Regions from separate parts of the Halomonas cibimaris genome, predicted to be linked through region 3. Evidence: predicted binding sites of a transcription regulator. Region 3 holds the regulator's gene; each other region holds the start of a gene.

Region 1 (7,875 bases), 590 kb from region 3:
CGCCCAGGCAAACGAAGCGCTGATCATCACCGACGCCGATAACCGCATTACCCACGTCAATCCTGCGTTTATCGAACTGACCGGTCTATCGCTTGAAGACGTCTACGCCACAACGCCGAACGCCTTTCTCCTGTTTTCCCGGGACGCAGGCGACGGGGCGGCGCTGGTCGAAGACGAGGTGCGCCGGTACGGCACGTCTCGCTGCCGGGTGACCTACCGCCGCCGCGACGGCGAGCGCTATCCGGGCGTGATGTCGGTGAAAGGCGTGCGCAATGCCCTGGGCACGCTGGTGCGACACGTGATCGTACTGGCTGATCTGTCCCTGGTTTCCCAGATGCGACCGCCCAGCTGCGATGTCGACTACGATGCGCTTACCGGGCTGCCCGGCTTAAAGCTGCTTACCCGGCTCATTCAGGACGCCATCGAGCATGCCGACCGCAGCGGCCAGGCGCTTGCCGTTTGCACGCTGGATATCGATTTTTTCAGCCGGGTCAACGAAACGTTCAGCCGCCGAGTGGGCGATGGGCTGCTGACCGATTTCGCCCGGCGCATCGGCCAGCTGCTGTGCGATGATGACGTGCTGGCCCGCGTAGGCGGCGATGAGTTTGTTCTGCTGGTGCGCCAAAACGCCGACGAGGCGTTTTTTCAGCGGCTGCTGGCGGTTATTCGCAAGCCGCTGATGGTCGAAGGGAAACGCTTGTATCTGTCCGCCAGCATGGGTGTGACCCGATACCCGGCGGACAAAGCCCAGGGCGATGTGCTGCTGCGCCACGCCAACCAGGCCATGTATCGGGCCAAGCAGCGCGGCCGGGACAGCTTTCATATATTCGACTCAGAGCACGACCGTTGGCTGCAGGTGCGTAACGAGCAGCGCCAGCGGTTTTTTGATGCGCTGGAAAACAACGAGCTGCGCCTGCACTACCAGCCCCAGGTGGATCTGCAAAGCGGCCGCGTGATCGGCGTGGAAGCGCTGATACGCTGGCAGCATCCTGACCGCGGCCTGCTGTCGCCGGCGGCATTTTTACCGATCATTGACGGCACCCTGCTTGAAGTGGATCTTGGCGAATGGGTGCTTGACGCTGCGCTGCGCCAGCTCGCCGACTGGCATCAGGCAAACAAAGCGCTTGCGATCAGCGTCAACATCAGCCCCACGCACCTGCTCACCCAGCGCTTTACCGAGCGGCTTGGCGAGCTGCTGGCGCGCTATCCGCAGGTATCGCCTGCGCTGCTCAAGCTGGAAGTGCTGGAAAGCGCTGCCCTGCACGACATTCAAACGGCGCTGGATACCATGGCCCGCTGCCGAGCGCTGGGTGTGAGCTTCGCCGTGGACGACTTCGGCACCGGGTTTTCCTCGCTGACCCATCTGCGAAAGCTGCCGGTCAACCTGATCAAAGTGGATCAAAGCTTTGTGCGCGATATGCTGGTTGATCCTGACGACATGGCGATTGTAGAAAGCGTTATTTACATGGCCAACCGTTTTTGCCACCCCATGATGGCAGAAGGCGTGGAAACGCTGGACCACGCCCGGGCGCTGATGTCGCTTGGCTGCATGCTGGCGCAGGGATACGGCATTGCCCGGCCCATGCCCCCGGAAGCGCTGCCCGAATGGCTGCTGCAGTGGCCGCTGCGCCGTGAATGGCGTGATATCACCGCAGCGCCCGTAGCGTAGATGACACCCGAGCACGGTAGCCGTTGACATGCCAAGCATTGACGTGGTGGTTCATCTGACCTATGAGGAATGCTTGGGGTATTACCACGGCGGCTTTGCCAACGTGCGCACCCGCAGCCTGGACGGCCGGCGAGTGGTGTTCCCTGCCGATGCGCTGCGCCGTGTGGTCCGCCGCGACGGTGTACACGGCGTTTTTCGCCTGACGTTTTCACCCGGCGGACGATTTCAGCGCATTCAGCGGCTGACGCGCGCCTGAGGCCGGGCATTCCGCCGGGCCGTCAACCGGAGCTGTACGATGATTCAACTGCACCATCTGGAAAAATCCCGCTCCCACCGCATTGTGTGGCTGCTGGAAACCCTGCAGCTGGACTACGCGCTGGTGGAATATCGGCGTACGGCCGACGGCCTGGCGCCCGAGGCGCTCAAACGGGTGCATCCGCTGGGCAAGTCGCCGGTGATCACCGACGGCGAGCAAACCGTGGCCGAATCCGGCGCGATTATCGAGTACCTGCTGGCGCGCTACGGCGAGGGCCGCTGCCAGCCGGAAGCGGACGATGCCGCCGGCTGGGTGAACTATCGTTACTGGCTGCACTACGCGGAGGGCTCACTGATGCCGCTGCTGGTCATGCAGCTGGTCTTTGGCCAGCTGCCCAAGCAGTCGCCGTGGCCGGTGCGGCCCGTGGCCAAGGGCATCGACAAGGCCGTCAATCAGCGCTTTCTGACGCCGCAGATCAAACAGCACCTGGCGATGATCGAAGCGCACCTGGCACGCCACGGTGCGTTTGCGCCGGGCTGGCCCAGCGGGGCGGATATCCAGATGAGTTTCCCGCTGCAGGCCCTGGCGCTGACGCATGCGCTGGGCGATTATCCGGCCATTGATGCGTTTTTGCAGCGCATTGACGCTGAAGTCGCCTGGCAGCGGGTGGTGGAACGTGTCGGGCCGGTCAGCCTGCCCGGCTGACCGGCTTTGCGCTTCAGGCGCCGGCAAAGCTGCCGGCGTTGAGCCACATGTGCACCGCGATACTGGCGATGTAGCCCAGCAGAATAACCGGCATCCAGCGCAGATGGCCCATGAAAGTGTAGGCCCCGCGCGCCTGGCCCATAACGGCCACACCCGCCGCCGAGCCGATGGACAGCAGGCTGCCACCGACGCCTGCGGTCAGGGTGATCAGCAGCCAGTGGCCCTGGGACATATCCGGCTCCATGGTCAGCACGGCAAACATGACCGGAATGTTATCCACCAGCGATGACACCGCACCCAGCGTGATGTTGGCCCAGGTGGCGCTCCAGCCGCCGTAGAGGGTTTCTGACAGCAGGCCCAGATAGCCCATAAAGCCAAGCCCGCCGACGCACATCACCACGCCGTAGAAAAACAGCAGCGTATCCCACTCGGCCCGGGCGACCCGGCTGAACACGTCAAACGGCACCACGCTGCCCAGCTGGGTCAGTTTTTTGTTGTCGCCCCGGCGGCTGTAGCGCTCGCGCTTGCGCTCAAGCGAGCGCGGCAGGCTGCGGCGCAGGTAATAGCCGAAAAACTGCAGATAGCCAAGGCCTGTCATCATGCCCAGCACCGGCGGCAGATGCAGCAGCGTATGGCACAGCACCGCGGTGGTAATGGTCAACAAAAACAGCAGCACGATGCGCCGGGCCCCGCGCTTGAGCCATACGTCTTCGTAGACGCTGCCGGGCTTTTCGCGCTTGATAAACAGGCTCATGATGATCGCCGGCACCAAAAAGTTGACCAGCGACGGCACAAACAGAATAAAAAACTGCTGGAATTCCACCAGCCCTGCCTGCCACACCATCAGCGTGGTGATATCGCCAAACGGGCTGAACGCACCGCCGGCGTTGGCGGCCACTACAATGTTGATGCACGCCAGGTTGATAAAGCGCTTGTCGTTTTCCGCGACCTTGGTGACCACCGCGCACATCAGCAGTGCGGTGGTCAGGTTGTCGGCAATGGGCGAGAGCACAAAGGCCAGCCCGCCGGTCAGCCAGAACAGCGAGCGATAGTTAAAGCCCTTGCGCAGCATCCACGAGCGCAGGGTATCGAAAACGCGCCGCTCTTCCATGGCGTTGATGTAGGTCATCGCCACCAGCAAAAACAGCATCAGCTCGGTAAATTCCAGCAGCGTCTCGCGAAAGGCGCTCTCTGACTCGGCGGACATGCCGTTTTGCACGTAGACCCAGCCGATCAGCCCCCAGATGATGCCCGCCGCCACCAGCACCGGCTTTGACTTGCGCATATGGATTTTTTCTTCGGCAATGACCAGCAGATAGGCAAGCACGAAGATAGCGACGGCCAACAGCCCGATGCCTGAGCCGGTCAGGTCAAGCTCGCCGCTGATGGCCTGAGCGGGCAGGCTGGTGAGCAGCAAAGGCACAAGCAACAGAAAAAGCCAGCGGCGCGATAGACGCGGCTGGCGCAGAAGCGAAAACGGCTGAGACATGACGACGTTTTTCCTTACGGTCGGACATCGGGAGGGGTGTAGAAACGTTCCTGATGTTAGCAGCCGGGGAGCCAATAAGATATGTTAGAAAAGCGAACGATAAGCGGCATGGAACGCGCCCGTTCGGTGATTTTTTAAGAAGTTAGCCCTTTTGGGTATAGTTATTTCACAGCTGATGGCGTAGATCTGGACGGCCGCGCCGAAGAAAGCGCGCGGATTTCCGGCGGTTACAAAATAAAACAATAAAGCGGGCCGGCAGCGTCAAGTTTTCCAGTCCCGTGCCGATGTACTACCCTAGACAGCCATCAGGCGCCGCAAGCCTGGGTAATGAACACGCACAAGCATCCTGCTGATTCAAGCGGGGCGGCCATAACGGGCAGAGGCGCGCGGCGCAAGACAGCAAACATGTTGCGCGCGGTGCTTCACCGCGCCGCAAAAAGGAAGGCTTGAACTATGGGTACGATTTCATCGCTAGGCATTGGCTCGGGCCTCGACCTTAACGGCCTTTTGGATCAGCTCAAGGACGCAGAGCGCGAAAAACTCAAGCCCGTCGAGCGCCAAATCGCCAACCAGGACGCCAAAATATCGGCCTTTGGCAAGCTTGAAGGCGCGCTTTCCAAGCTGCAAGACGCCGCCGAAACGCTTGGAGAAAGCGAGCTTTACTCCAGCCTCTCTGCCAGCGTCAGCGGCGATTCCGCAGGCGCGGCGGCGGGCAAGGAAGCCATGCCCGGCAGCTACCGGATCAACGTCGAGACGCTTGCCTCGCGCGGCACGCTGGCTTCCAAGAGCGTTGATAGCGTCGAGACGCCGTTGACCGGTAACGCCGAGGAAACGCTGTCGCTGAGCTTTGGCAAGAGCGCCAACGATACGACGATGAAAATCGCTGCGGGAAGCTCGCTTGAAGATATTCGCGACGCCATCAACGCCAACGAAGACGCCGGCGTTGATGCTTCCGTCATTAACGACGGTACCGGCTATCGTTTGGCGCTAAGCTCGCGGGAAGCCGGCGCGGACGCCTCCATCACCAACTTTACCCTGAGCGGGCTAACGGCCGATAGCAACCCGGTCGAGGATGGCGGCACGCTGCAGGCCGGCACCGACGCCAAGCTGAATGTCAACGGCATCAGCATCACCAGCCCCAACAACCAGGTTGAAGATGCCATCCAGGGCGTTACGCTCAACCTCAAAGAGACCGGCGAAACTACGGTAACCATTGAGCAGGATACTCTGGCCGTGCGCGAGGCTGTAAACGGTTTTGTAAAGGCCTACAACAGCCTCAAGGAAACCACCGCCAGCCTGACTTCGTTCAACGCCGAAACCGGCCAGGCCGGCGAGCTCAACGGCGACAGCACCGTGCGCATGGTGGAATCCCGCCTGCGAGGGCTGGTCGGCGGCGCCGGGCAGTCCGGCGGTGACTTCTCTTTGCTCAGCGATATCGGCATAGCGCTGGACAAGGACGGCACGCTCTCGGTTGAAAGCGACAAGCTCGACGACGTTATTGCCAACAACCAGCAGGCGCTGGCCGACTTTTTCTCCGGTACCGACGGCGCTGAAGGATTTGCCACCCGGCTTGGCGGCTCGGTAGGTCAGATGCTGGGCGACAACGGCGCAGTACAGGGCGCTATCAGCGGCGCCGAAAGCCGGGTGGACTCGCTGGGCAACCGCTACGAGCGCATGGAACAGTCGGTAGACCGTACCATCTCGCGCTATCGCTCCCAGTTCAGCCAGCTGGACGGGATGATCGCCGAGATGAACCAGACCAGCTCTTATCTGACCCAGCAGTTCAATGCGCTGGATGCGCAGATGAAGGCCGGCGGTTAACCCGACCCGCCAGCCCAGGACAAGCCCCGCCGGCGGGCGCTGGTCAGTGTGAAAAGTGCGTGCTAGACTACGCCATCCTCTCAGACATGCCCGTATAGCAGGCGGCCAAGCGTCGACCTGTTACGCTGTTGGTGAGCGGCAGCGCTGTGCTTTGGCAGCGCTATTTTTCCAACAGCCCTAATTTCAACAGCTCCATTTTTTAACAGCTTTATTTTTTTAACAGCTCTATTTTGAGCAACTCTATTCTCCAAGGAGATACCCTGTGGCGAACACCAAGCAAGCCCGTAAGCGCGCCCGTCAGGCCGAACAGCGTCGTGCCCTGAAATCCAGCCAGCGCAGCATGGTGCGTACCTACGTCAAGCGTGTGCTCAAGGCCGTTGAAACCGGCGATCACGCCAAGTCCATGGAGGCGTTCCAGCAGGCGCAGCCGGTGATCGACCGCATTGCCGACAAGGACGTGCTGTCCAAGAAAAAGGCCGCGCGCCTGAAAAGCCGCCTGAACAAGCGCATCAAGGCGCTGGCAGCGTAAGCCGGCAGACGCCTGCGAAAAAACCGGCTGCGGCCGGTTTTTTTGTGCCTGAAACAGCCATCCCTTCGACCGGCAAAACGCCAAGCCAAAAGGCATGCCATGAGCACAGATACCTCGGCTAACGCCGCCCCTTCGCGCAAAGGGCTAATGGGCTCGGGGCTGGTGGTCAGTACCATGACGATGCTGTCGCGGGTCATGGGGCTTTTGCGCGACGTAGTGATCGCCGCGCTGCTGGGCGCCGGCAGCGGGGCGGATGCGTTTTTCGTCGCCTTCAAGATTCCCAATTTTTTGCGCCGCCTGTTCGCCGAAGGGGCGTTTAACCAGGCGTTTGTGCCGGTGCTGTCGGAATATTCCGCCCGGCGCACCCGGGAAGAGGTGCGTGAGCTGTTAAACGCCACCGCCGGCAGCCTGGGCGCGGTGCTGGCGCTGTTGACGGCGCTGGCCATGCTGGCCGCGCCCTGGCTGGCGTGGATCTTTGCCCCGGGCTTTGGCCGCGACCCCGAAAAGCTTGCGCTGACGGCGGACATGCTGCAGCTGACGTTTCCCTACCTGCTGCTGATTTCGCTGACAGCGTTCGCCGGCAGCGTGCTCAATACATGGGGCCGTTTTGCCGTGCCGGCGTTTACCCCGGTGCTGCTTAACCTGTCGCTGATTGGCGCGGCGCTGTTGCTCACTCCGCTGATGGACGTGCCGGCTATGAGCCTGGCCTGGGGCGTGCTGATCGCCGGGGCGGCGCAGCTGGCGTTTCAGGTGCCGTTTCTGGCGCGGCTGGGGCTTTTGCCGGTGCCCTGGCCGAACTTTGCCCATGCCGGCGTCAGGCGTATTCTGCGCCTGATGGCGCCGGCGCTGTTCGGCGTGTCGGTGTCTCAGATCAACCTGCTGCTGGATACCGTGCTGGCCTCGCTTTTGGCCGCCGGCAGCGTGTCGTGGCTGTACTATTCGGATCGCCTGGTGGAGCTGCCGCTGGGCGTGTTCGGCGTTGCCATTGGTACGGTGATTCTACCGGCGCTGTCTCGTCGCCATGCCGAACAGTCAGCCGCGCACTTTTCCGCGATGCTCGACTGGGCCGTGCGCATGGTGCTGCTGCTGGGCCTGCCGGCGGCGCTGGCGCTGGCGGTGCTGGCCGAGCCGCTGCTGATTACGCTTTTCCACTACGGCGCGATGACCGATCAGGACATCCACATGGCCGCGGTGAGCCTGCGCGCCTATGCGCTGGGCCTGCCGGCGTTCATGCTGATCAAGGTGCTGGCTCCGGGCTTTTTTGCCCGTCAGGACACCAAAACGCCGGTAAAAGTAGGTATTGTGGCCATGGTGGCCAACATGGCGTTTAACCTTGTGCTGATCTGGCCGCTGGCCCATGCCGGGCTGGCGCTGGCCACGGCGCTGTCGGCCTTTTTGAACGCGGG
Region 2 (7,875 bases), 110 kb from region 3:
GTGGCGCTACCGGAAATATAAAAGGGTTTTTCACGCACTGCCTGACGACGCAGCTTTTCCGCCTCGTTACGCTGGCCGGTGATAAAACAGAGCGCGGCCATCATGCGCTTAATCTCAACGTTTTTCGGAGCTAGCTGGTGGCAGCGACGCAGCGCGCCCAGGCAGGCGCGGTCGTGGCCCAGCCGCGCGTGCTGCTTGGCCAGCTGGTGGAACAGCTTGAAATCGTTGGGGCGCAGGTAAGAGGCCTCCAGTAGCGCATTTAATGCCCGCTGGGGGTGCTCCAGGTTGGCGTGGGCGTAGCCGCGCAGGCACTGGGCCTCGGCGCTAGCGGGGTGCTCGGCCTCCAGTGCCTCCAGCCGCTCAAGGGCGGCCTCCCAATCGGCTTTTTCACTTGAGTTGACCAGCTGGCTGATGGCCTCAAGCTCGGCTTTTACGTCAACGGCGGGAGTGGTGCTGGATTCGGTCATGGAAGTTCCTGGGTTGAAAACTACCGGGTAGTGACAATGGATTAGGCAGTCTAATGGTAACAAGGATAATTGCAGAAAAAATACTGCAGCTACTCTGCGGTATTATTCGCTATTCATGTCTGCTTTATTTTCGCTTCTTCTATTATGAACCCTTCTTGTAGACAAAGATGACAAACCATAACCTGCTGCCCCAGTTATTATAGGCAGGCCTGCTTCTGCGCTTATCAAGCCAACAACAATCAAAAGAAAAATTGACAAAGCAATAAAAATAGATAAGCAAAATCCTAAAAAATTCCTGTATACCTCCTTTGAGTTTTCTTCATTTTCTTTATAGGCCTCAACAACGCTAGGGCAACAATTAAGTATCTTGCACAACTTTTCAACGTCGCGACTAGCCTTTTCTCTATCACCCACTCTAAGACTGAAAAGGATTTGAGAAAAAAGGCCACGCTCACTTCTAATAACTAGTGAGTAAGCAAAAAGGCATAAAATAAAAGCTATTAAAAAAGCAACAGCTGATACGAACAACAGCATTGAAAAAACCTTTTATTTAAATGGATACTTGATAACATCAGTTTTTATATTCAGTTGCAAAAAAACGGGCCCCATCGGGGCCCGTCAAAATCCAGTCTCAAAACCGCCCCGCAGGGCGGTTATTAAGAGCTTCAGCTTAGCCCAGCAGAGACAGTACGTTCTGCGGCAGCTGGTTGGCCTGGGCCAGAACCGAGGTGCCTGCCTGCTGGAGGATCTGGTTCTTGGTCATGTCGGCCACTTCAGCGGCATAGTCGGCGTCTTCGATACGCGACTGAGCGGCAGAGAGGTTAGTCTCATTGGTGCTCAGATTTTCGATGGCAGACTCAAAACGGTTCTGAATCGCACCCAAGTCTGAGCGGAAGCCATCGATAGTTTTCAGTGAATTATCGATATTTTCTAAGGGAGAGAGACCCGCTTCAATGAGTTTGTCACTGTCAGTTACTGCATCACCAGCCTTCGCCGTTACAACACCATCAGCTGTTGCTGTTGATGCTTCGAAAAACTTACCGTCTTCTGTTTTGATATAGTTAACAGCTTGTGTGTTGCCATCGCCATCAAGTTCTACTTCACCATCGCTATCTAATTTAAAGCCTTCGATAACGGTAGCGTTCTCAAGTGCAGCATCACTACTATCTACAATTTCAAGGGAAGTCCCGCTGGAGTCTAAGTCCTCTGCTTTTAGGGCAGCAAACTTGGTAACATCTAGGTTGCCAAGGCCAAGCTGATCGGAGTCGGTTTTTTCCAAGCCAACACTGATGGTTTCATTATCGTTTGCGCCTACTTGGATAGAAACGCTTGTATCACTTGAGAGCACTTTAACGCCGTTAAAGTTGGTCTCATCAGAAACGCGGTCAATTTCAGCAGTACGCTGATTGATTTCATCTTGGATGGACTGAAGGTCATCCTTGGAGTTGGTGCCGTTCTGCGCCTGAACGGTCAGCTCACGGATACGCTGTACGTTATCGTTGATCTGATCGAGCGCGCCTTCGGCGGTTTGGGCGATGGAGATACCGTCGTTGGCGTTACGCTGAGCCTGACTCAGACCGGTGGTCTGCGCTTGCATACGGTTGGCGATGGCCTGACCGGCCGCGTCATCCTTGGCGCTGTTGATGCGCAGGCCGGAGGACAGACGCTCCATGCTGGTGGTCAAATTTGACTGGGAGCTCTGCAGGTTCTGCTGGCCAATCATGGAAGTGATGTTTGTGTTGATCACGGACATGGTGATTCTCCTTTCGGGTTCTTCTGACCTTCGAGGCCAGTTTTTCGGCCACGTTGTGCGCCGGTATTAAGGTTAACGGCAGGTGCAGGAAAAGCTTTAGGATTTTGGGTAAAAAAGTTTGTAACGGTTTGTGTGATACTGGGTAGCGATAGTGAGAAACCCCGAGATGGCTTCGCCGTGCTCGCCATGACTCACCCTGCGGAAGGTATATCGGCAGAGGCAGACAGACCTTGAGGCCTGCTTCGCCCGGCGCTTATCAATACGTTCCGGGCCTTGTACGGACTGGGCGTGCAAGGAGACCGCCGCGCTTGCGCTCGCGGTGACGCGGCAGTAGATGCTGTGGCCGTTCCGGCAGGCCTCGCGGCAGCGCTACAGCAGTGCGGCGAGGCGGCTTTGGGCGGTGTCTTGCTCTGCGCTGCCGCCGGGCTCTTCGGCGTTTTGGTAGGCGTACATAAACCGCGCGGGGATGGCGCCCAGCAGTACGCGACTGGCGTATACGCCCTTGACGGGCGGGTAGCCCGAAGGGCGGGGAATGCGCGGTTCCAGCAGGGTGACCTGTACGTCATCATCCGGGTGGCGGATGGCGCGGCCCAGCCCCTGGCGCAGCTTGTGCAGGGTGCGCACCGTGCTTTGGCGCTGAAGCATGCCGTGGGCAATGCGCGTGGCATCTTCCGCCGGTACGTCGCGGCGGTAGAGCAGGTCTTCGATCAGGTGCTGCTCGACTCGACTGCGCAGCGGCCGCGGGTTGCGCACGATCACCAGATGCTGCCAGTAGGCCTGGTGGCCTTCCCGCGCAGGGGAGAGCCCCTCCCAGCCGGCGGGGGTTACTAAAATCGCGTCGTTTTTTAGCCCGGCGACCAATTCGCCCAGCGCGGTGCCTTGGCGGTGGGCCACCAGCCGATGAACGTGGGCTTGGGGCCAGGCGGCTTCCAGCGCGGCGACGTCGGCGTAGCTGGCGCATAGCACCAGGGTGCGGCCGGGGCGGTCGACTATATAGGGCAGCGCCTGACGGCAAAAATCATCGGCCAGGCGGTAACAGCCCTCGGCCTCATGAGCCAGCGGGTGTGGCAGCCCACGGGGCAGGCGGAAACGCAGGGTACCAAAGCGGCGTGCTTGGAAGCTGCACTGTAGTCCGCTGCGCTTATGGGTTACCGGCAGCTGCAGGCGGCTGCGCATATAACGGAAGTTGGGTGTCTCGCCCGGCGCGTGGTCCAGGTCCGACAGGGTGGCGGAGGTAAGAAACGTCACGCGCTCGCCGGCCCCGGCCTTCAAGCTAGAAGCGGCACCGGGCGCGCGGGCCACCACGCCGGGTAGCCCGCGTACCGGCGAGTAGTCCAGCACCAGATAACGGCTGGCTTCGCGCAGGCGACGGGCGATTTGCTCGGCACTGTGGCGCAGGTGCTGCCATTCGCGCCATAGCGCTGGGTCGTGGCTGCTTTCACGCGGGCGGCGTTTGAGCAGCACTTCTACTGCCTGCTGCAGCCCCTCGCGCTGGCCTTGCCCCATGCTGCCGGCACTGCCCGCGTGTTCGGTGCTGGCCATGTTGTCTACCAGCGTTTGCCACTGCTCGGCCACGCCGCGCTGCTTGAGGCGCTTGAGGACAGAAGCCGCCGACTGCAGCGAAATACGGTGGCTCAGCAGCTCTTCGGCCATTTCGGAGTAGTGTTCGGCTTCGTCCAACAGCAGTACGTGAGGCGCCTGCATCTGGGTGATTTGGCGCTGGGTCACCAGATCCAGCGCCAGCAGCGCGTGGTTGATGACCACGATATCGCATTGCTGGGCGTGCTCCTGCTGAGCGGCCAGCGCCTCCGGCAGCGGGTTCTGGGGGCGCAGGGCGATATCCGCCGGCTGCACACCTTCGGGCAGCAGTGCTGCGTCCAGATCCATCAGGCAGCCGTCGCTTTCAAGCGCCCACTTCGCCAGGCGGCGCTGGGCCTGTGGCAGGCGCACGTTGTCTACCGCATCGCTTAGCTGGGTAACGCCCAGCTCCAGTGCCAGCCGCTCGGGCGATAGGTAGTTCTCCCGGCCCATGCGCAGGGCAAAGCTTAACGGCGGCAGCCCCGCATGGCGCAGATATCCCTGCACCACGGCGAGGTTATCCGCTGCCAGCAGCTGGCGTTGCAGGGCTCGGGAGTAGGTGGAAATCAGCCCGCGCCTGGCCGCGTGCTTACCGCCCTGCTTTTTGCCGTTGGCTACCCAGTCGGCCAGCACCAGCTGGTAGGCCAGCGATTTGCCAATACCGGTGTCGCCTTCAACAAAATGCAGCTTGCCGAACTCGCTCAAGCCGTTGAGCAACGCGTACTTCCCGAGACACAACCCTCAGGAACAGCACCTGCCGGTGCTACGCGCCATTCCTGGCGCACAATAAAAACAGGGAGGCCTACTGGCCTCCCTGTACCGGGCACCCCGGGTACGTTCACTTGCACGCGTTTGCGTCAGTTTACCTCTTGGTCAGTGAGCGCAAATTCCTGCATCTGCAGAAACTCCAGGTGGCGTTCGTATTGATCCAGCACGTTATCCAGCAGTTGCTCTCTGGTGTAGCCCATGATGTCGTAGCCTTGCGCATCGGCGACGTCGAGGTAGACCTCCATGCGCACGAATTTGTCTGCCACCTGGGTCGGACGCCCGCCAAAATGCGGTATCGGTGCTTCCTTGCGAAACACCTGGTAGCGGAAGGGGTGCTCGGATGAGGGGTCAATCTCAAGTTCGATGCAGCTGTCACCTTCCTCGTCGACGTACTTGTCACACTTCGCGGTGATGCCACGCTCGCTGAATTCATCGACGATTTCACCGAAGGTGGGCAACAGGACCTTCTCTTCGAATTCCCGTGCCCGTCCCGCGTTGGAGAAGGTGAGCATCCGCCCCAGGCGTTGCTGCCAGCGCATCTCTCCACCACGAGCGGTGCGCCCTGACAACGTACGGGGCATGGCCTGCTTGCCACTGTCCAGGCGCCGGGCTTCTACCCGTAACGACCGGTACAGGCTGACCATTACCAGAATCATCACGAAGGAGAACGGTAGTCCCATGATGACCGTGGCGCTTTGCAAGGCGCCGATCCCGCCCACGATGAGCATGGCGATGGTAAGCGCACCAGTGGTGATCGCCCAGAAGATCCGCAGCGCGGCCCGTCCATCGTGTTGGGGCGTCGGTAGGCGCGAGGATAGGTTCGCCATGACCAGCGCGGCGGAGTCGGCGCTGGTGACGTAGAACAGCAGCGCGGTCAGCGTCGCCAGCCCGGCGATGAACATGAACGCCGGGTAGTGCGAGAGCAGTTCGTAAAAGCCGCTCTCGGGGTTGAGAACGGTCTGGACACCGAATTCGGCGTCCCCGCTGCGGATAATATCCAGCGCCGAGTTGCCATAAATGGAGATCCACATGAGGATGTACGCAAACGGGATTGTCAGCGTGCCGATGACGAACTGGCGAATCGTGCGCCCGCGAGAGATTCGGGCAAGGAACATGCCAACGAAAGACGCCCACGCGACCCACCAGGCCCAGAAGAACAGGGTCCAGTCGCTCATCCAGCTGCCGGTCTCCTCGAAGGCAAAGGTCTGCAGGACCATGTCGGGGAACATGTTGACGAAATCCCCGATGTTCAGCACTAGGCCATCCAACAGGTATTGGGTTTTCCCCGTGATGAGGATCCACAGGCTCAGACCGATGGCGGAGAACACGTTCAGCAGCGACAGGAACTTGATACCTTTATCGACCCCTGATACCGCCGAGAGAATGGCCACGCCCACGCCCATGATGACAATCGCCACCTGGGTAGCGGTGCTCACCGGCACTCCCAGTACGGTGGCGAGCCCCACGTTGACCATCACCACGCCGATCCCCAGCGAGGTGGCCACGCCGAAGATCGTGCCCAGAAGTGCGGCAAAGTCCACGGTGTCGCCCAAGGGGCCGTGAATGCGCTTACCGAAGACCGGGGCCAGCGCGGAGCGCACGGCGAGGGGAAGCTTCATTCGATAGGCGAAGTACGCCAGGGCCATCCCCATCAGCGCATACATACCCCATCCGGAGAGGCCGTAGTGGAACAATGTCCATACGGTTGCTTGCCGGGCAGCGTCAACGGTTTCTGCTGCACCCGAAGGCGGATGCAGGTACTGGGTGACGGGTTCGGCGACGGCAAAGAACATCAGGTCGGTACCGATGCCGGCGGCAAACAACATGGACGCCCAAGCGAGGGTTGAGAACTCGGGCCTGGAGTTTTCCGGCCCAAGTTTGGTGTTGCCAAAACGCGAAAAGGCGAGATAGATCACAAAGGTGAGCACCCCGCCGGCAAGCAGGACGTAGAACCACCCAAACCAGCCCGAGGCCCACCCCACCACAGCACCCAGCGTTTGCTGAGCGGACTCGGGAGTGATAAGCGCCCACAGGGTGATCGCTATTGACCCGATAGCGGCCCAGATGAACACGGGCCAGTTGACCGGGGGAAGAATCGCCTTGTCTGAATGCTCCGAAGGTCGTTCGGGATCTGCGGTCTCGATGCTCATACCGCACCCCCGGCAATCGCGTAGTCACGGCGTTTCATTTTTTAACTCCTTGATGATTCCCTCAGTGTCCTGATTTCATGGAATAATTGCTACACTTGGGCCAACACAGTAGAGGCAGAAGGATCAGCACCGGTACCCTCCCTGCTTTAAGTGCTTATTCAAAATTAATCGCGTATTCAGTGCCATAACCACCAAGTAGGCGGTGTACCTCATCACAGAGGCGATCAAAAGAGAGATAGGCTCCCAGCGGCAACCATGCATACTTCATTTGCCGCCACAGTATCTCAATCAAGTTCAGCTCTGGTGAGTAAGCCGATAGGTAAACCAGGTGCACGCGATGCGACATCCACTCAAGTATCTTCCGCCTGAAGGCCTTGGAGCGATGCATGCTGGCGTTATCAAGCACCACGACAGCAAAGGTATCGGGATCTTTCTGCGCCACAAACTGATCGAACGCCTCGATAACAATTTGCGTGGTGACCGACTCAGTCGTCGTGTGATAAACCAATTTCCCCGCTCGGCTGAGGAATCCCAGCACGTTCAGCCTTCGGCTATGTGAGTAGGCCGTTATCTCACATGGTTCGCCGACAGGGCTCCAGGCGTAAGGGACTGACGACGACTGTGAAAAGCCTGATTCATCAAAATAGTAGAGCTCATGGTCACCGAGATCTTCCCATTGCTGAAGTACCTTGATGAGGCCTTGGGTGTTGCGGAAATCCGTTTCGTTGCGCCGTTCCTTCAGCGAATGCCGGATCCGTTTGAAGCTGAAACCGTTTTTTTTAGCGCTCTACGAAGCGTGATCAGGCTAACAATTTTCCCCGTTTCTTCCTGAAAGCGGGCATGCAAGGAGCGAAGCTGATGGGGTTGCTCAGCGACCAGCTCCTGTAGCCGCTGATGGTCCGCATCATCTAGGGCCGGTGTGCGTCCACTCCGTGGCTTGTCGATCAACCCGTCGAGGCCCGACACTTCCCACTTCTTGAGCCATATGGATACGGCATCACGGCGAACCTGCAGTATCTCACTGATTTGGTTGATTGTATGACCCTGATCACTCAGCAAAATAGCATGGGCACGACGGCGCAGAGCGCACTTCTCACCATGGTGATAAGCAGAAAGCAGCGTGTGCAGTTCAGATTCAGATAGTGATTCGACGAAGCGC
Region 3 (7,875 bases):
CCGGCGGCGCCGAGCTGGCCGGCGCGCCTGCAGCGGCTGCTCAGCGATATCGGCATCAGCGACGAGATGGCCGCCGAGCTTTTGGCCGCACTGCCGCCGGAAACGGCCGCCGAGCCCGACGACAGCGATGCGCCCCTGGCCTGGCTGCGTGAGCAGCTCACGGCGCGGCTGGCCGTGCTGGAAGAAGAGCAGGCTTTTTTTGATCGCCCCGGTATCGTGGCGCTGGTGGGCCCCACCGGGGTGGGCAAGACCACCACCACCGCCAAGCTCGCCGCCCGCTTTGTCATGCGCCACGGCACCGAGCCGGTGGCGCTGGTGACCACCGACAGCTTTCGTATCGGCGCCCACGAGCAGCTGCGCATCTATGCCGGCCTGCTGGATATTCCCATGCACGCGCTGGACGCCGAGCAGTCCATCGATGAGCTGCTTGTGCAGCTGGAAGGCAAGCGCTGGGTCATCATCGACACCGTGGGCATGAGCCAGCGCGACCAGCGCGTGATCGAGCAGATTGCCCAGCTGCAGGGCGGTCACGCAGACGTGCGCATGGCGCTGCTGCTCAACGCCGCCAGCCAGCCTGAAACTCTGGAAGAGGTGGTGTTGCGCTATCGCCAGGCCGCCCGTGCGGCCGGCGCAGCGCTGGACGACTGCGTTATTACCAAACAAGACGAGGCCGGCCGGCTGGGGCCGGTGCTGGATATTACCATGCGCCACGGCCTGCGCGTGCTGTTTGGCTCCCACGGCCAGCGCGTGCCGGAAGACATGGCGCCGGCCAATGCTTCGGCGCTGATATCCCAGGCGCTGGAGAGCGCCGCTGCCCACGGCGCTGACGGCGACAAGGCGCCGCCTGCGCCGCTGCGCCTGCCCCGCTGGTCGCGGGACGTGCTGGGCCAGGGCCGGCGGCTGGCCTCGGTGCTCACGCGGCTGCGTGCCCGGGTGGGCGGTTTTGACGCCCTGGAACAGTGCTGGGATTTGGCGGCGCTGCCGCGCGCGGTGCAGAGCACGCGGCTCGATCGGCTGCTGGCGCACTATCCGCCCGCCGACACGGTGCTGGGCATGCGCTGGTCGCCGCGGCGCAACGAGCGCGGCTGCGACTGGGCGCTGCCGGATATGGGGCTTGACCCCGACGGCGCGGCGCTGGCGCTGCCCTGGCTGCAAAATCGCCGGCCTGCCGGCTGGCAGGCGCGGCTCGCCGAGCTGACCGAGCAGGCAGGCGTTGCGGTGCACCTGCTGCCCGCATTGCCTGACGGGGCCACGCGAGACTGGCTGGAAGACGCCCGCCTGACCTGGGTCAGCCAGGTGAGCGGGGCTCAGCGAGTCTACGACGGCGGGCAACGTTTGACGCTGCGCCAGCTGTTTGCCGACAGCACGCCGACCCATCAGGTCGACGTGCGCTTTCGCGCGCGCCCCATGCAGCTGAAAAACGTCTACGCCGAAGTTACCGACGACAGGGGCACAGCGATGCTCGGGTGGTACGGAGAAGTGTGCGATCCGGAAAGCGCAAAAATCGTGGTGCGTCGCTACTGGCTGACGCCGCGCCGGCTGGGGTCCGAGGCGCTTTCGCTTTTGCTGACCCAGCTGCAGGGGGAAGGGGTTGGGCCGCTGACCCGGCGCGCCTTTCGCCAGCTCAAAGACGACGACGGCGGCGAGGTCACGACCGAGGTGCGCCTGCTCATGGCCAGCGGCGCGGCGGCGGCGGCCCACCATCTGGACGCAGCCGACGACGACGAAGCCGCGGCGCTGCGCCACGACCTGCTGGCGCTTTCGGGGGCTCGCCCGCGCCGGCGCGATACGGCTCTGCTTGATGCCCTGCTTCATGCGCTCATGGCCCGGGATGCCATTCGCCAGCTAAGCAGCGTCAGCCGGGAGGGCGTGGCGTGAGCGCTTCCCCCCGTGATCAGGCCGCCGGGCTGCGCCAATGGGCCAGCCTGCAGCGCCGTCATCAGGCCGACGACAGCGCTCAGGAAGCGCCGCTACCGGCGACCCCGGCCGCGCCGGCCGCCGAAGCGCCGGTGGTTAACGCCCGGCCTGCGCGCCGGCGCACCGTATTGATGGTTGTGGGGCTTCCCGGGCGCGGGCCGCGCTACGTCGAGCGCGTCAAGGCGCGGCTAGGCCAGTGGGCCGCGCTGGGGCGGCGCTGGGCAGGCGCCCCGGACGACTGGGACGTGCGCCTGGTAATGCCCGATGACCCGGCGCTACCCCGCCTGACGCGAGAGCATGCGCGCTGGGCCCTGTGGGTCGAGAGCAACGCGGATGCCTTCACCGACACCTATCGCACCTTGCGCCAGCTGGCCCAAAACGGCGGCCCCCGGCGCCTGCTGGCACTGCACGAGCCGCACTTGCCACGCGCCGGTTTGCTGGATAACTTGCACGATGCAGCGCGTTGCTATGTCGGCGTGAAGCTGCTGATTTTGGCTCAATAAGCGCAAAAAGGCGTTATTTTGTCGCCAGCGCCGCCGGAAAGAAGCCGTCAGGAGAGCGCAATGCAAAGAAGACAAGGCACGGCCATGCTGGTCGCGCTGTTTGTGTTAAGCGTTGGGCTGCCGGCGGCGGCTATAGCCGCTACCGGCAGCTGGGTGGCGGCAGTGCCGGCGACGACGGTGGCCATGAGCGACCGCTCGACGGCCACCCGCCGCGTTGCGCCGCCGGCTGCGGCCCACGCGGACGGCCGCGCCATTGAACGCGTGCAGTGGCGCTTTGCCACGCCGCCCGGTAAAAGCGTTGATGCCTGGCTGTGCCATCCCCGGGGCTGCGTAGCGCTTGCAGGCCGGCGCGGGGCCACCCGGGCGTTTGCCGGCTACCGCGCCGGGGCACCGCTATATTTCCGCTTTCGTTTGCCGCCCGGACAGCCGCCGTTTCAAATCGAGGGCATGCAGCTAATCGTCAGCTTCCGCTGACCCGGCGCGGCAGTAACATGCCGGGATAACGATGACCAGGGGCCGTGAGACGAGACGATGTATACAGCACAAGGCAGATACCAACAGCAGGACCAGCTGGGCGCGTACATGCCGCTGGTCAGGCGCCAGGCGCTCAGCCTTCAGGTCAGGCTGCCGGCCAGCATCGAGCTTGACGATTTGATCCAGGCCGGTACGGTCGGCCTGCTGGAAGCGCTGAGCCGCTTTGATGCCAGCCAGGGTGCCAGCTTCGCCACCTTTGCCAGCCAGCGCATCCGCGGGGCGATGATGGATGAGCTGCGCACCCGGGACTGGCTGCCGCGCAGCGTGCGCCGGGCGTCGCGCTCGGTAGATGAAGCCGTGCGCCGGCTGGAGCAGCGGCTGGGGCGCGCACCCGAGGAAACCGAGATCGCCGGCGAACTCGACATGGCGCTGGCCGACTATCAAAAGCTGCTTCACGACACCAACAACGGCTATCTGCTGCCCTACGAAGAGGTGGTGGCTGACAGCGGCGAGCCCGCCGCCAGCGCGGATGCCGGCCTGCCGTTCAACGCCTTGCTGGACCGGCAGCAGCGTGCCCGGCTCACCGCCGCCATCGACGCACTGCCCGAGCGCGAAAAACTGCTGATGGCGCTTTACTATCAAGAAGAGCTCAACCTCAAGGAGGTGGGGGCGGTGCTCGGCGTTACCGAGTCTCGGGTCTCTCAGCTCCACAGCCAGGCGGTCAGCCGGCTGCGGGCCAAGCTGCACGAATCGGCCCGATCCACAGATATTTAATCCGGCAAGGAGCCGTCGATGAACCCGTCAACGCTGATCGGCATGTTTGCCAGCATCGTACTGCTGGTGAGCGTTTTGTTTTTTACCGCAGAATCCCCCGGGAGCTTTGTCAACCTGCCGGGGCTTGCCATTGTCGTGACCGGCACCCTGGCGGCCACCTTCATCAGCTACCCGCTGCGTGAGGTGGTGCGCGTGGTGCGCCTGGTGGGCGTGGTGTTCCGGCGGGAAAACACCTATGTGCGCGACGACATCAAAGAACTGGTGGACATGTCGCGGCTGTGGTTCAAGGGGGATGTGCGCGCGGTGGAAGAGCAGCTGCAGTATACCCGCAACCCCTTTCTGCGCTCGGGCATTCAGCTGGTGATTGCCAATACCAAGGAAGACGAGATTTTCGACATGCTGCGTTGGCGCATTGCCCGGCTGAAAGCCCGGGAGCACGCCGAGGCGCAGATTTTTCGCACCATGGCCACCTATGCCCCGGCGTTTGGCATGATCGGCACGCTGGTGGGGCTGGTGAACATGCTGGAGGTGATGGACGCCGGGGACCTGGACGTTATCGGCCCGCGTATGGCGGTGGCACTGCTGACCACCTTCTACGGCATTTTGCTGGCCAACCTGATTTTCAAGCCCATTGCCGTCAAGCTTGAGCGGCGCACCGAAGAGCGCTTGATCACCATGAACATGGTGCTGGAGGGCATTTCGCTGATCACCAAGCGCCGCCTGCCGTCGTTTATCGAAGAAACGCTGAACTCCTTTGTGGCCAACTATCACGACGAAATTCGCGATCCCGGAGTGAAAGCACGGAAAAAGGAATAGCGCCATGCTCGACCGGGATACGCGCCGCACGCTTGAGCCGCCGCCCACGGACAGCGGCGACGATGAAAGCTGGCTGACCAGCTATCTGGATGTGCTGACGCTGCTGGTTACGCTGTTTGTGCTGCTGCTGGCGCTGGCGCCGCCCGGCGGCGAGAACAGCCAGCGCCGCGAGCAGGCATCTGCCGGCGTACCGGCGTTTTCGCTGACGGCGCTGGCCACCGGCATCAAGCCCCGACACAGCGGCCTTGAGCCGGCGTTTTCCGGGCTGAGCATCCCCGGCGTTGACGTAAGCCAGGGCCAGGCAAGCGTGACGCTGCGCATCGACGACAGCCTGCTGTTTGCCAGCGGCCGGGCGCGGCTGACCGATCAGGGGCGTGGCGTGGTGGCAAGCCTGGTGGATGTGCTGGCCAGCTTTGACGGCCAGATATCCATTGAAGGTCACACCGATAACGTGCCCATTGCCACGTCGCGCTATCCCTCCAACTGGGAGCTTTCCGCTGCCCGGGCCATTGCGGTGCTGCGCTATCTGCAGGGCCAGGGGCTTGACGCTGAGCACATGCGCGCGGTGGGCTACGCCGCGACCCGGCCGCTGGAAAGCAACGCCACGCCGAAGGGGCGGGCGGCCAACCGCCGCGTAGAGCTGGTGCTGCGCCGGGTCTCAGACGCCGGACGCGCGACGGCAGCGCGCTAGCGCCTGGTTCATGGCGGCGCCGGCGCCGTCGAGCTGGAAAATCATGTACCAGGGCGCCTTTCCCTTTTGCTCAAAGCCTAAAAATAGCTGCTCGCCTTCGCGCATTTCGTCAAACAGCTCACCGGGGTGATGCAGATAGAAGTGCGCGTAGAAACCGTCGTTTTCCGGCTGGGTAAAAAACTCGGCAACCGGGGTGTGCAGGGTTTTATCGTCTACTCGCACCCGCGCCGGCACAAGTGCGGCGGTCTGCTTTTCTCCTTTGAGCGCTACCCGCATCTCCAGCCAGGGCATATCGCAGACGCCGGCTGTGGCGTTCACGCTCAAACTGGCGTCGCTGTAGCTGGCGGTTTCCACGGCGCGAAAGTGCCGCTCCTGAGTATCCGTCGTCTCGCGGGAAAGCGTGGCCGTCTGCCAGTCGCCGTGGGTAGCCACATCGCTTACGTCGAACGCCGCTGCTTGGGCATTGCCGCCAGTGAGCATGCCGGCAATCAGCGCGGCGAAAATCATCATCCGCTTTGTGCGTAGGGCGTACTGCCGGTGCTGTGTCATCGAAGTGTCTGCCTGTGATGGTGGAAACGAAACCTGGGTGCCGGCGGCCAGCTGCCCAAGCCTATAGCGAGGCGTGTCGGAGTAACAGCCAGGCGATTGTTTTGCCGCGTAAAATTGCCTTGATAACTATATGTAGTAACATTTCTGCAATTTTTTGCTCTATATTGATGAAGCTGCGCTTCTGTACTTCCGCACGCCACTACGTATAATGCCGCCGTTTAGTCGTCTTTTTATTCCCCCGAGGGGAAGGAGTTTTGCGTCATGAGTACTGCTGCCAAGGCCGTTAAGTCGTCCAACGATGTGCCGCTGCAGGCCCCCTCGCGGGAAATCTGGGATGCCAAATATCGCCTCAAGGACCGCCACGGCGAGCCGGTGGACGGCGACGTTAACGCCACCTTTGAGCGGGTGGCCCGGGCGCTGGCCGAGGTGGAAGGTGACAAGGCCAAGCAGTGGCTGCCCAAGTTTCGCTGGGCGCTGGAAAACGGTGCGGTGCCCGCCGGGCGGATTTTATCCAATGCCGGCGCAGAAGCCTACAAGCCTGCGGTAAGCCTGATCAACTGCACCGTGTCGCGCACCATCCGCGACTCCATGCGCGATATCCTCGATTCCGTGGTGGACGCGGGCATGACGCTGAAATCCGGCGCCGGCATCGGCTACGACTTCTCTACCCTGCGCCACAAGGGGGCCTTTGTGTTCGGCGCCGGTGCCGGTACCAACGGCCCGCTGGCGTTCATGGATATCTACGACAAGATGTGCTTCACCGTGGCCTCCGCCGGCGGCCGGCGCGGCGCGCAGATGGGCACCTTCGATGTGGGCCATCCGGACGTGCGCGAGTTCATCCAGGCCAAGCGCGAAGCCGGCCGGCTGCGCCAGTTCAACCTCTCGCTTTTGATTACCGATGAGTTCATGGAAGCGGTCAAGCAAAAGGCCGACTGGCCGCTGGCGTTCCCGCTGCACCCGGGTGAGAAAGACGACGTCAGTGAAGATGAGATCATTTACCGTGACTGGCCGGTGATCGAAGACGGCTACACCGTGGATAGTGAGGGCCGCGTGGCCTGCCGCATCGTCGAGGTGATCAAGGCCCGGGAGCTGTGGGACACCATCATGGCCTCCACCTACGACTACGCCGAGCCGGGCTTTATCCTCATCGACCAGGTCAACCGCCTGAACAACAACTGGTTCTGCGAAGATATCCGCGCGACCAATCCGTGCGTTACGGCGGATACGCGGCTGCATACTCAGTTTGGGCAAGTGCCCATTGGCGAGCTGTATCAGCGTGGGGCCGAGCTGCAGGTCAGCGTAGATCGCAGGGCGCTGGAAAACGGCAGCGAAGGCGTGGAGACACGCCCCGCCGTATCGGCTTTTATGACGGCACAACAAGCCGATGTATATCGAGTGACGACTCGTGAAGGCTATGAAATTAAAGCCACGGCTTGGCACGACTTTTATACCCAGCGGGGCAAGATTCCGCTGAAGGACGTCAAGGTCGGCGATCAAATCTGGGTGCAGTCAGGCAAGGGCCAGTTTGGCCCCGAGGGCAACGAGAAGCTGGGCACTTTGCTGGGGCTGATTGCTGGCGACGGCCACTTCACCAACCGCGGCAATGGCAAGGAAGCCGTATGCGTCAACTTTTGGGGCGAAGACCGGCCGCTGGCTGACGTCACGGCGGAATACATTAATGAACTGATCGCCCACTCCGCCCAAAACGGCCGGCAATATCAGGTAGCACCGGTTGCCGTTGCCGAGCGTCAGCACCTGTTTATCCGCTCGGTGATTCTGGCGCGGCTGCTGGAGCACTACGGTTTTACCAGGAGCACCAAGCTCAAGGTGCCGGAAGTGGTTTGGCGGGGCAGCGAAGCGTGCGTTAAAGGATACCTGCGCGGGCTATTTCAGGCCGACGGCACGGTACAGCGCGATGACAAGAACGCCTACTGCACCATTCGTCTGGCCTCCGGTGAGCCCCAGCTGCTTAAAGAGGTACAGATGCTGCTGAGCAACTTCGGTATCTTCTGCCGGATTCTCAAGCGGCGTAACGCCGGCCAGCGGATGCTCCCGGACGGACGCGGCGGTCAGCGTGAATACCAGTGCAAGGCCGACTACGAGCTGCTGATTGGCTCAAGCTCCCGTGATCGCTTTATGCAGGAAATCGGC

The links. Region 3 encodes FliA, which starts transcription of late flagellar genes. Its sites were predicted from a motif close to CTAAAGTTNNNNNNNNNNCNGCCGATA; they were not measured.
Region 1: a site for FliA is predicted at 4,380-4,406, ahead of fliD (flagellar filament capping protein FliD). Genes of this name have one in related genera too.
Region 2: a site for FliA is predicted at 2,294-2,320, ahead of ACZ415_RS02780 (FliC/FljB family flagellin). Genes of this name have one in related genera too.

What each region holds. Positions count from the first base shown of each region.
Region 1 is NZ_AP043828.1:1,297,916-1,305,790, forward strand. It holds gene ACZ415_RS06050 (putative bifunctional diguanylate cyclase/phosphodiesterase) at 1-1,669, shown strand, start outside; gene ACZ415_RS06055 (DUF2835 family protein) at 1,698-1,925, shown strand; gene ACZ415_RS06060 (glutathione S-transferase) at 1,965-2,630, shown strand; gene nhaD (sodium:proton antiporter NhaD) at 2,644-4,119, opposite strand; gene fliD (flagellar filament capping protein FliD) at 4,573-5,940, shown strand; gene rpsT (30S ribosomal protein S20) at 6,203-6,469, shown strand; gene murJ (murein biosynthesis integral membrane protein MurJ) at 6,569-7,875, shown strand, end outside.
Region 2 is NZ_AP043828.1:596,523-604,397, reverse strand. It holds gene ACZ415_RS02790 (tetratricopeptide repeat protein) at 1-467, opposite strand, end outside; gene ACZ415_RS02785 (hypothetical protein) at 570-1,001, opposite strand; gene ACZ415_RS02780 (FliC/FljB family flagellin) at 1,138-2,220, opposite strand; gene ACZ415_RS02775 (helicase C-terminal domain-containing protein) at 2,590-4,515, opposite strand; gene betT (choline BCCT transporter BetT) at 4,656-6,716, opposite strand; one part of gene ACZ415_RS02765 (IS630 family transposase) at 6,871-7,499, opposite strand; one part of gene ACZ415_RS02765 (IS630 family transposase) at 7,499-7,875, opposite strand, start outside.
Region 3 is NZ_AP043828.1:704,436-712,310, reverse strand. It holds gene flhF (flagellar biosynthesis protein FlhF) at 1-1,878, shown strand, start outside; gene ACZ415_RS03240 (hypothetical protein) at 1,875-2,420, shown strand; gene ACZ415_RS03235 (flagellar protein FlhE) at 2,481-2,894, shown strand; gene ACZ415_RS03230 (RNA polymerase sigma factor FliA) at 2,952-3,668, shown strand; gene ACZ415_RS03225 (motility protein A) at 3,687-4,484, shown strand; gene ACZ415_RS03220 (OmpA/MotB family protein) at 4,489-5,175, shown strand; gene ACZ415_RS03215 (hypothetical protein) at 5,143-5,685, opposite strand; gene ACZ415_RS03210 (LAGLIDADG family homing endonuclease) at 5,986-7,875, shown strand, end outside.